One region of the Kosakonia sp. SMBL-WEM22 genome, then DNA from elsewhere that is predicted to be linked to it. Evidence: riboswitches for the same ligand, from Rfam matches in the RefSeq annotation. Region 1 holds a riboswitch; each other region holds the start of a gene.
The links. Region 1 has a riboswitch for thiamine pyrophosphate ahead of thiC (phosphomethylpyrimidine synthase ThiC). Riboswitches for the same ligand answer to the same signal wherever they lie in the genome.
Positions count from the first base shown of each region.

Region 2: another riboswitch for thiamine pyrophosphate. It lies ahead of thiM (hydroxyethylthiazole kinase); the one in region 1 lies ahead of thiC (phosphomethylpyrimidine synthase ThiC).
Region 3: another riboswitch for thiamine pyrophosphate. It lies ahead of thiB (thiamine ABC transporter substrate binding subunit); the one in region 1 lies ahead of thiC (phosphomethylpyrimidine synthase ThiC).

Region 1 covers NZ_CP051488.1:4,756,715-4,759,985, reverse strand. Annotated here, with positions in the region: gene thiC (phosphomethylpyrimidine synthase ThiC) at 1-1,506, opposite strand, end outside; TPP riboswitch at 1,590-1,726, opposite strand; gene rsd (sigma D regulator) at 1,781-2,284, opposite strand; gene nudC (NAD(+) diphosphatase) at 2,364-3,137, shown strand; gene hemE (uroporphyrinogen decarboxylase) at 3,177-3,271, shown strand, end outside.
Region 2 covers NZ_CP051488.1:3,215,782-3,219,052, reverse strand. Annotated here, with positions in the region: gene HF650_RS15490 (LacI family DNA-binding transcriptional regulator) at 1-453, shown strand, start outside; partial or broken gene HF650_RS15485 (Rpn family recombination-promoting nuclease/putative transposase) at 558-1,505, shown strand; TPP riboswitch at 1,582-1,678, shown strand; gene thiM (hydroxyethylthiazole kinase) at 1,714-2,496, shown strand; gene thiD (bifunctional hydroxymethylpyrimidine kinase/phosphomethylpyrimidine kinase) at 2,496-3,271, shown strand, end outside.
Region 3 covers NZ_CP051488.1:853,900-857,170, reverse strand. Annotated here, with positions in the region: gene sgrR (HTH-type transcriptional regulator SgrR) at 1-1,250, shown strand, start outside; TPP riboswitch at 1,287-1,387, shown strand; gene thiB (thiamine ABC transporter substrate binding subunit) at 1,417-2,400, shown strand; gene thiP (thiamine/thiamine pyrophosphate ABC transporter permease ThiP) at 2,376-3,271, shown strand, end outside.

The DNA of each region.
Region 1 (3,271 bases):
TAAGTGCTCTTTCGGCGTGACGTAGCAGAGCATCGCGCAGCCAAACCAGCCAATCATTGCCGCGCCGATACCAGAGGTGAAGTGGTCATAACCCGGCGCGATATCGGTAGTGAGCGGCCCAAGAGTGTAGAAGGGCGCTTCGTGGCAGCTCTCCAGCTCCTCGGTCATATTGCGGCGGATCATCTGCATCGGCACATGGCCGGGGCCTTCAATCATCACCTGCACGTCATACTCCCAGGCGATTTTGGTCAGTTCACCGAGCGTATGTAGCTCGGCGAATTGCGCTTCGTCATTGGCGTCCTGAATCGATCCCGGCCGCAGGCCGTCGCCGAGTGATAAAGAGACATCGTAAGCCGCGCAGATTTCGCAGATTTCACGGAAATGGGTGTAGAGGAAGTTCTCCTGGTGGTGCGAGAGGCACCACTTCGCCATGATCGAGCCGCCGCGCGAGACAATGCCCGTCAGGCGCTGCGCGGTCATCGGCACATAGCGCAGCAGCACACCGGCGTGGATGGTGAAGTAGTCGACCCCCTGTTCCGCCTGCTCCAGCAGGGTGTCGCGGAAGACTGACCAGCTCAGATCTTCAGCGATCCCGTTGACCTTCTCCAGTGCCTGATAGATCGGAACCGTGCCGATCGGCACCGGGCTATTACGCAAGATCCACTCGCGGGTTTCATGAATGTAGCGCCCGGTGGAGAGATCCATCACCGTATCCGCGCCCCAGCGGGTTGACCACACCAGCTTCTCCACTTCTTCTTCAATCGATGAGGTGACGGCAGAGTTGCCGATATTGGCGTTCACCTTTACGAGGAAGTTGCGACCAATGATCATCGGCTCTGATTCTGGATGGTTGATGTTGGCGGGAATGATGGCCCGGCCCGCCGCCACTTCCGCGCGGACAAACTCCGGCGTAATGTTCTCCGGCAGCCGCGCGCCAAACCCTTCGCCCGGGTGCTGTCGGCGCAGCACTTCACTACGAATGCGCTCGCGCCCCATGTTTTCACGCAGGGCGATAAACTCCATCTCCGGGGTAATGATGCCCAAACGGGCATAGTGCAACTGCGTCACGCATTTACCCGCTTTGGCGCGGCGCGGCGTCAGCAGGCCGTTAAAACGCAAGGCATCAAGGCCGTCATCTGCCAGGCGTTGGTTGGTATAGGCTGAACTGCGATGGTCCAGCTCTTCGCTATCATCACGCGCCGCGATCCACGCTGCGCGCAGCTTAGCCAGGCCCTGCTGCACATTGATGGCAATCGCCGGATCGCCGTAGGGGCCAGAGGTGTCATACACCGGCACCGCTTCGTTCTCTTCGTACTGCGGGGCGGTTTTGGAGCCGCCGACAAGCGTCGGGCTGAGCTGGATTTCGCGCATCGGCACGCGAATATCGGGCTGTGAGCCGGTGAGGTAGATGCGGCGGGAGTTGGGGAAAGCGGTGCCTTCCAGCGTATCGATAAAGTGTTGCGCCTGGGCGCGTTGTTCACGGCGTGAACGTTGAGTAGTAGACATAGCTCATTCCAGTGTCAAAGGAGATGGCTTGTCAGACGACGGATGGAGTAATGGCAGCAAACCGCCCGTAAGGGTGGTGTTGAGGATGGATTACTCTTGTTCCCTTCGCAGGTATTAGCCTGATCAGGTTCCGCGGATCCCGAATTAACGGTCTCAGCCTTTTTACACTTCAACTTTCAGCAAGCGTGGGTGTAAAAGAGTGGCACTCCGACAAGAAAAACCCCCGCCCGAAGCGGGGGACTGTTTTTTAAACTACGCGTTAATGCTTAAGAACTCAAGCCGGGCGCGCCATCCCGCTTTCATCATTGGCGCTTTCGCTGAGCTGGTTGTCGTACGCCAGTGTGATCAGCTGATCTTCCAGCGTAAAACGCGCCGCCAGCGCTTCACCGATGTCTGAGAGAGCCTGCTGGAACTCCATGCAGTTATCATCATCGATGGATTGTTCGAGGCTGGAATCATAATGTTTCATGATTTCAACAGTGTTAGCCTCCAGCTGTGGGTAGAGCTGGGTAGCCGCTAAAAGGGGGCTGGCACCTTCCATTTCCTTGATGATGCGTTCATAAATAGTGAAATGACCGGCGGAAAGATATTCAACCAGATTATGGCAAAAATCATCCAGCGCTTTTTCGTTGAGCTGCATGTACGATCCTTTGCCCGGCTTGATCCCCACCAGGTTGTAATAGGAGATAAGAAGCTGCTTACGCTCGTTGAGCCAGAAATCGACAAGCTTGTTACTTCCCCCCAGTCGTTCTGTCAGGCTTTCTAACTGGTTCAGCATAAATGACTCCGCAAAATGTAAGATTAAAAATGATGTAATAATAATGTTAATAACATGCCAGTGAAGCTAAGGTCGCGCAATGGTACAAACTCTTGAAGCTCATCACCGTGGCTGGTGGATAGTCAGCCATGAACAAAAATTATGGTTGCCCGCTGGAGAATTACCACATGGAGAGGCAGGAAATTTCGATCTTGTGGGTCAACCCGCGCAAATTATCGGCGAATGGCAGGGAGAGAGCGTTTGGCTTGTTCGCCAGCAGCGTTCCCACGAGATGGGATCGGTACGTTTACTGATCGATCAGGATACCGCGCTGTTCCAGTTAGCCGGGCGCGGCGTACAGCTGGCCGAGTTTTACCGATCGCATAAGTTTTGCGGCTACTGCGGGCACACCATGCACCCCAGTAAAACCGAATGGGCGATGCTCTGCGACCACTGCCGGGAACGCTACTATCCACAAATTGCCCCCTGCATTATTGTCGCTATTCGCCGCGATGACAGTCTACTACTTGCCCAGCATACGCGTCATCGCAATGGCGTGTATACCGTGCTGGCCGGATTTGTTGAAGTCGGCGAGACGCTGGAGCAGGCGGTAGCGCGCGAGGTGATGGAGGAGAGCGGGATTAAAATCAAGAACCTGCGTTATGTCACCTCTCAGCCGTGGCCCTTCCCGCAATCATTAATGACTGCCTTTATGGCCGAGTACGAGAGCGGGGAGATCGTCATTGATACCAAAGAGCTAATTGATGCTGGCTGGTATCGCTATGACGACCTGCCGCTGCTTCCGCCGCCGGGTACCGTCGCGCGCCGCCTGATCGAGGATACCGTGGCGATGTGTCGGGCAGAGAGCGAATAAGGTGTATATACTGGCGGCCTGACGCTTGAGGAACTGACAATGACCGAACTGAAAAACGATCGTTACCTGCGCGCGCTTCAGCGCCAGCCAGTAGATATGACGCCGGTATGGATGATGCGCCAGGCAGGCCGCTA
Region 2 (3,271 bases), 1.5 Mb from region 1:
GATAGCTACGGCCTGAAACCGGTGAAAGTGTTCCACGGCAACTGGGATGCCCAGAGCGGTTACGCCGGGGCACTGCAGATGCTGCGCGAAACGCCCAACTTTAGCGCGGTGCTGGTGGGGAATGACCAGATGGCGCTTGGCGTGCTGAGCGCATTTCATCAACATCAGATTGCCATTCCCGGCGAGAAATCGGTAATCGGCTATGACGACACCTATGAAAGCTCCTTCTTCCACCCATCGTTAACTACTGTCTCGCTGGATCTCGATTTGCAGGGCAAAGAGGCGGTGCGTCGTCTGCTCGACAGCGGCCACGGCGACGCCGCCCGCAGTTCATCCGTGCTGCCCGCACGGCTGATTGTGCGTCACTCAACCGGCGCATTGCAGGAGCAGAGCGCAAACCTGCAGGAGATCGCCCAGCAGTTAAAAGTCATTGCACATAAGCTGATGAAGTAAAAGGAAAAGTTAATTAATTTTTTTCGGAAAAAGCACATCTGGGCGTGGTCAGGTTTTAATGTTATTTAGAGGGAAAGAACGCAAGCCAGGGAGGCAAATCCTTCATGACCGATACGATCACGCAACGCAAAAAAAAGATCACCCCCACGCCGCACGATGCGGCATTCAAACAGTTTCTGACCAACCCGACGACGGCCAGGGATTTTATCGAAATTCACTTGCCCGCGCATTTACTGGCACTCTGCGATTTACGCACCCTAAAGTTGGAGTCAGGCAGTTTCGTTGAAGAGAACCTGCGGGCTTATTACAGTGATGTGCTCTACAGCCTGAAAACACGCGCAGGGTAGGGGTATATTCATGTATTGATTGAGCATCAATCTACCCCCGATCGCCATATGGCCTTTAGGTTACTACGTTACGCGATTGCCGCGATGCAGAGGCACCTCGATGCCGGACATAAATCGCTACCGTTAGTTATTCCCCTGCTTTTTTATACCGGCAAGCGCACCCCTTATCCCTGGTCAACGAACTGGTTAGAGCTGTTTGTCAGCCCGACAACTGCACAAGAGCTCTATAGCAGCAGCTTTCCGCTCGTTGATGTCTCGATCATCCCGGATAACGAAATAATGAATCACCGCAGTATGGCGGCGCTGACGCTGTTACAAAAACATATCCATCAGCGCGATTTAAGCGAAATTCTGGACCGCCTCGCGACGCTGTTAGTGAACGAACACATCACACGACAGCAATTAGCTTCGCTGATAAACTACCTGGTGTACGTTGGCGAGGCAGCAGATGCGCACGCCTTTGTACGTGAACTGGCGCTCAAGGCGCCACAGCATGAGGACCAATTAATGACAATTGCACAGCAGCTTGAACAAATAGGTATCGCAATAGGCCTTGAGATCGGCGAGCAGCGCGGTATCGAGAAGGGGCGCAAAGAAGAGGCGCTCCGCATCGCCCGGGCGATGCTGCAAAACGGCCTCGATCGCAGCACGGTGATGAGCATGACCGGGCTTACCGAAGCGGAGCTGGCGCAGATTCGCCACTGAGCGCGTTGGCAACTGCGCATTTACACTGTCATCTATCAGCATTAAGCTACTGAACGGTTTCACCACAATTTATTGATGTTATGACTCGGGGTGCCCTTCTTTGTGAAGGCTGAGAAATACCCGTACCACCTGATCTGGATAATGCCAGCGTAGGGAAGTCAGATGCCTGCCCGGCATCCCTTCTTCACGCCGGGCAGGAGCAAAAAAGATGCAACCTGACCTGCTTGATCCTGTGCACGCTGCACACGCGTTACAGCAACTCCGCACACTCTCCCCACTTGTTCACTGTATGACCAATGACGTCGTACAAACCTTTACCGCCAACGTGCTGCTCTCGCTCGGCGCATCGCCAGCGATGGTTATCGATAGCGAAGAGGCGCAGCAGTTCAGCGCCATTGCCGATGCCTTGCTTATCAATGTCGGCACGCTGACGCGCGAGCGCGCAGAAGCCATGCGCGCCGCAATCGAGCGCGCCAACCAGGCACAAACGCCCTGGACGCTCGATCCCGTTGCGGTTGACGCACTCGCGTTTCGCACCACTTTCTGCCAGCAACTCCTCTCTCTGCGACCGGCCGCCATTCGCGGCAACGCCTCTGAGATCCTCGCCCTGGCCGGTATGCCAGGCGGCGGGCGCGGCGTCGATACCACCGACAGTGCGCTGGCGGCGGTGCCCGCAGCGCAGCAGCTGGCACAACAGACCGGCGCAGTCGTCGCTGTGAGCGGAGAGATTGATTACATCACCGATGGTAGAGAAACCCTGAGCGTCAGCGGCGGGGATCCGTTGATGACGCGCGTGGTTGGCACCGGCTGCGCGCTCTCAGCGGTAGTGGCCGCCTGCTGCGCCTTACCGGGTGGGCGGCTCCTCAACGTTGCGTCAGCCTGCCGGATAATGAAGCAGGCGGGTAGCCGCGCGGTGAAGCAGAGCGCTGGCCCTGGCAGTTTCGTCCCCGCCTTTCTTGATGCACTGGCTGCAAATGGGGAGGGGGTATGATGAAACGGATTAATGCCTTAACCATTGCCGGCACCGACCCGAGCGGCGGGGCGGGGATCCAGGCGGATTTGAAAACCTTTTCGGCGCTGGGCGCTTATGGCTGTTCAGTGATCACGGCGCTGGTGGCGCAAAATACGCGCGGTGTGCAGTCGGTGTACCGCATTGAGCCTGCTTTTGTTGCCGCCCAGCTGGACTCGGTGTTGAGCGATGTACGCATCGACACCACCAAAATTGGCATGCTGGCCGAAACGGATATTGTGGAAGCGGTGGCGGAGCGCTTGCGCCATTACCAGGTGCGCAATGTAGTGCTCGATACGGTGATGCTGGCGAAAAGTGGCGATCCGCTGTTATCCCCATCGGCGGTTGCCTCCCTGCGCCAGCATTTACTGCCGCAGGTTTCACTTATCACGCCCAATCTGCCGGAGGCGGCTGTGCTGTTAGATGCGCCCCACGCGCGCAGCGAGCGCGAGATGCGTCAGCAGGGCGAAGCCCTGTTAGCGCTCGGTTGTGAGGCGGTATTGATGAAGGGCGGTCATCTGGACGACGCCGAAAGCCCGGACTGGCTCTTTACTCGCGATGGCGCACAGCGCTTTACCACCGTACGTATTGCAACTAAAAACAGCCATGGTACAGGCTGCACACTCTCGGCGGCGCTGGCGGCGCTGCGTCCACGCCATAACGGCTGGGCTGAAACGGTTGCAGAGGCGAAAACGTGGCTTACCGCTGCGCTGGCACAGGCCGATACGCTTGAAGTGGGCGAGGGTATCGGCCCGGT
Region 3 (3,271 bases), 1.1 Mb from region 1:
GCTCGCCGCTGCGCCGCTCCGAAACCCATATGGCGCGGCAGATATTCAGCACCCTGACGCGCATAAATGAGGAAAACGGGGAACTGGAAGCCGATATTGCTCACCACTGGAAAGCGATCTCTCCCCTGCACTGGCGCTTCTACTTACGCCCCGGCATCCACTTTCACCACGGCCGCGAGCTGGAGATGGCGGATGTTATCGCCTCCCTGCGGCGTGCCAGCGCCCTGCCGCTCTACTCCCATATCCGCGATATCGTTTCGCCGACGCCGTGGACCCTTGACATTCACCTCTTGCAGCCCGACAGCTGGCTGCCGTGGCTAATGGGTCACGTGCCAGCAATGATCCTGCCGCAGGAGTGGGAGACGCTGGCGAACTTTGCCAGCCAGCCGATTGGCACTGGCCCTTACGCGGTAATGCGCAACACCCGCAACCAGCTAAAAATCCACGCCTTTGAGGATTACTTTGGGTTTCGCGCCCTGATTGATGAAGTAAATGTCTGGGTGTTACCAGATGTTGGAGATGAGACCACTTGCGGCCTGACGCTTGAAGGGCCAACCGAGGGCGAAAAAGCGGTGGAGAGCCGTCTCGAAGAGGGCTGCTACTATTTGCTGTTTGACGCGCGATCCAGCCGTGGTGCAAACCCGGCAGTGCGCGAGTGGGTAAGCCGGATCCTCTCGCCAACAAATCTGCTGTGGCACGCCAGCGAACAGAACCAGCGCTACTGGTTTCCCGCCTACGGCTTACTGCCGCGCTGGCACCACGCGCGCCCCGGCAGCGGTGAGAAACCCGCCGGGCTGGAGACGCTGACCCTCACCTTCTACCGCGAGCATAACGAGCACCAGGCCATCGCCCACACCATGAGCACGCTGCTGGCAGAACATGGCGTTAAGTTACTGATTGAGGAGGTGGATTACGATGCCTGGCACCGCGGCGAAACAGAGAGCGATATCTGGCTTAACAGCGCCAACTTCACGCTACCGCTCGATTTCTCGGTTTTCGCTAACCTCTATGAAGTGCCGTTGCTGCAACACTGCATCCCGCGCGACTGGCAGGCGGACGCCGCGCGCTGGCGCGCCGGGGAGATGAACCTGGCGATGTGGTCGCAACAGCTGCTGGCGAGTAAAGCGATTGTACCGCTGATCCATCACTGGCTTCGCATCCAGGGGCAGCGCACCATGCGCGGGCTGCGCATGAATACCCTCGGCTGGTTTGACTTTAAATCGGCCTGGTTTGCGCCGCCGGATCCGTAATGCTTTCAGATTGTTTACCAAATCATTACAATAGCGCCGTTCTCAACGGGGTGCTGCGCTTCACGCGCGTGCTGAGAAAATACCCGTCGAACCTGATCCGGATAACGCCGGCGAAGGGATTTGAGGCTCTCTCAAAATCCTTTGCCACCCATTTATGAGGTGCAAAGTGTTAAAAAAATCGTTGTCACTGCTGCTGTTAGTTGCCGCGCCCGTTTTCGCTAAACCTATCCTGACCGTCTACACCTATGACTCCTTCGCCGCCGAATGGGGTCCTGGCCCTGCGGTAAAAAAAGCCTTTGAAGCCGACTGTAACTGCGAGCTGAAGTTCGTGGCGCTGGAAGATGGCGTCTCACTGCTCAATCGTCTGCGTATGGAGGGCAAAAAGAGCAAGGCAGATGTCGTGCTCGGTCTCGATAACAACCTGCTGGAAGCCGCGACCCAGACCAAACTCTTCGCCAAAAGCGGCGTGCCGGATGACGCGGTTAAGGTGCCAGGCGGATGGAACAATGAGACCTTTGTGCCGTTCGATTACGGCTGGTTCGCCTTCGTCTATGACAAAACCAAACTGAAAAATCCGCCGAAGAGCCTGAAAGAGCTGGTCGAAAGCGACCAGAAGTGGCGGGTGATTTATGAAGATCCGCGCACCAGCACGCCTGGGCTCGGCCTGCTGCTGTGGATGCAGAAAGTCTATGGCGATAAAGCCCCTGAAGCCTGGCAAAAGCTGGCGGGCAAAACCGTTACCGTCACCAAAGGGTGGAGCGAAGCCTACGGCCTCTTTTTGAAAGGCGAGAGCGATCTGGTGCTGAGCTACACCACCTCGCCTGCCTACCACATCATCGAAGAGAAGGAAGAGAACTACGCGGCGGCGAACTTCAGCGAAGGCCACTACCTGCAGGTTGAAGTTGCGGCACGCACCGCCGCCAGCAAACAGCCGGAGCTGGCGGAGAAATTCCTTAAATTTATGGTTTCACCCGCCTTCCAGAGCGCTATCCCTGCTGGCAACTGGATGTATCCGGTGAGCAACGTCACGCTGCCCGCCGGTTTTGACCAACTTGAGAAACCGCAAACCTCGCTGCAATTCTCGCCGCAAGAGGTGGCCGCCCAGCGCGCAGCATGGATAGCCTCGTGGCAACGCGCCGTCAGCCGCTAATCCCCGGCTGGCTGCTTCCTGGCCTCACCGCCGCCACGCTGATGGTGGCGGTGGCGCTGGCAGCCTTTTTCGCGCTGTGGCAAAACGCACCTGTCGGAGGAATATCTGACTTTTTGTCGGACAGCTACCTGTGGCACGTGGTGCGTTTCTCCTTCTGGCAGGCGTTTCTCTCCGCCCTGCTCTCCGTGGTGCCCGCCATTTTCCTTGCCCGTGCGCTCTATCGGCGTCGTTTTCCCGGCCGCCAGTTGCTGCTGCGCCTGTGCGCGATGACGCTGATCCTGCCGGTGCTGGTGGCGGTGTTTGGCATTCTCAGCGTCTATGGTCGCCAGGGGTGGCTCGCCGCGCTCTGCCAGATGCTCGGCATTGAGTGGACTTTTTCGCCCTACGGCTTACAGGGCATCCTGCTGGCGCACCTCTTCTTTAACCTGCCGATGGCCTCGCGCCTGCTGCTGCAAGCGCTGGAGCAGATCCCCGGTGAGCAGCGCCAGCTGGCAGCCCAGCTCGGGATGCGCGGCTGGGCCTTCTTTCGCTTTGTCGAGTGGCCCTGGCTGCGCCGCCAGATCCCGCCGGTGGCAGCGCTGATCTTTATGCTCTGCTTCGCCAGTTTCGCCACTGTACTGTCGCTCGGCGGCGGCCCGCAGGCAACCACCATTGAGCTTGCCATCTACCAGGCGCTCAGCTTTGATTTCGATCCCGCCCGCGCGGCGATGCTGGCGATAATCCAGATGATCTGCTGCCTCGGGCTGGTGCTGTTAAGCCAGCGGATGAGTAAAGCTTTCGCCGTCGGCAGCCATCATATTCAGGGCTGGCGTGACCCACAGAGCAGCGGGTTTAGCCGTATCGCCGATACGCTATTAATTGTGCTGGCACT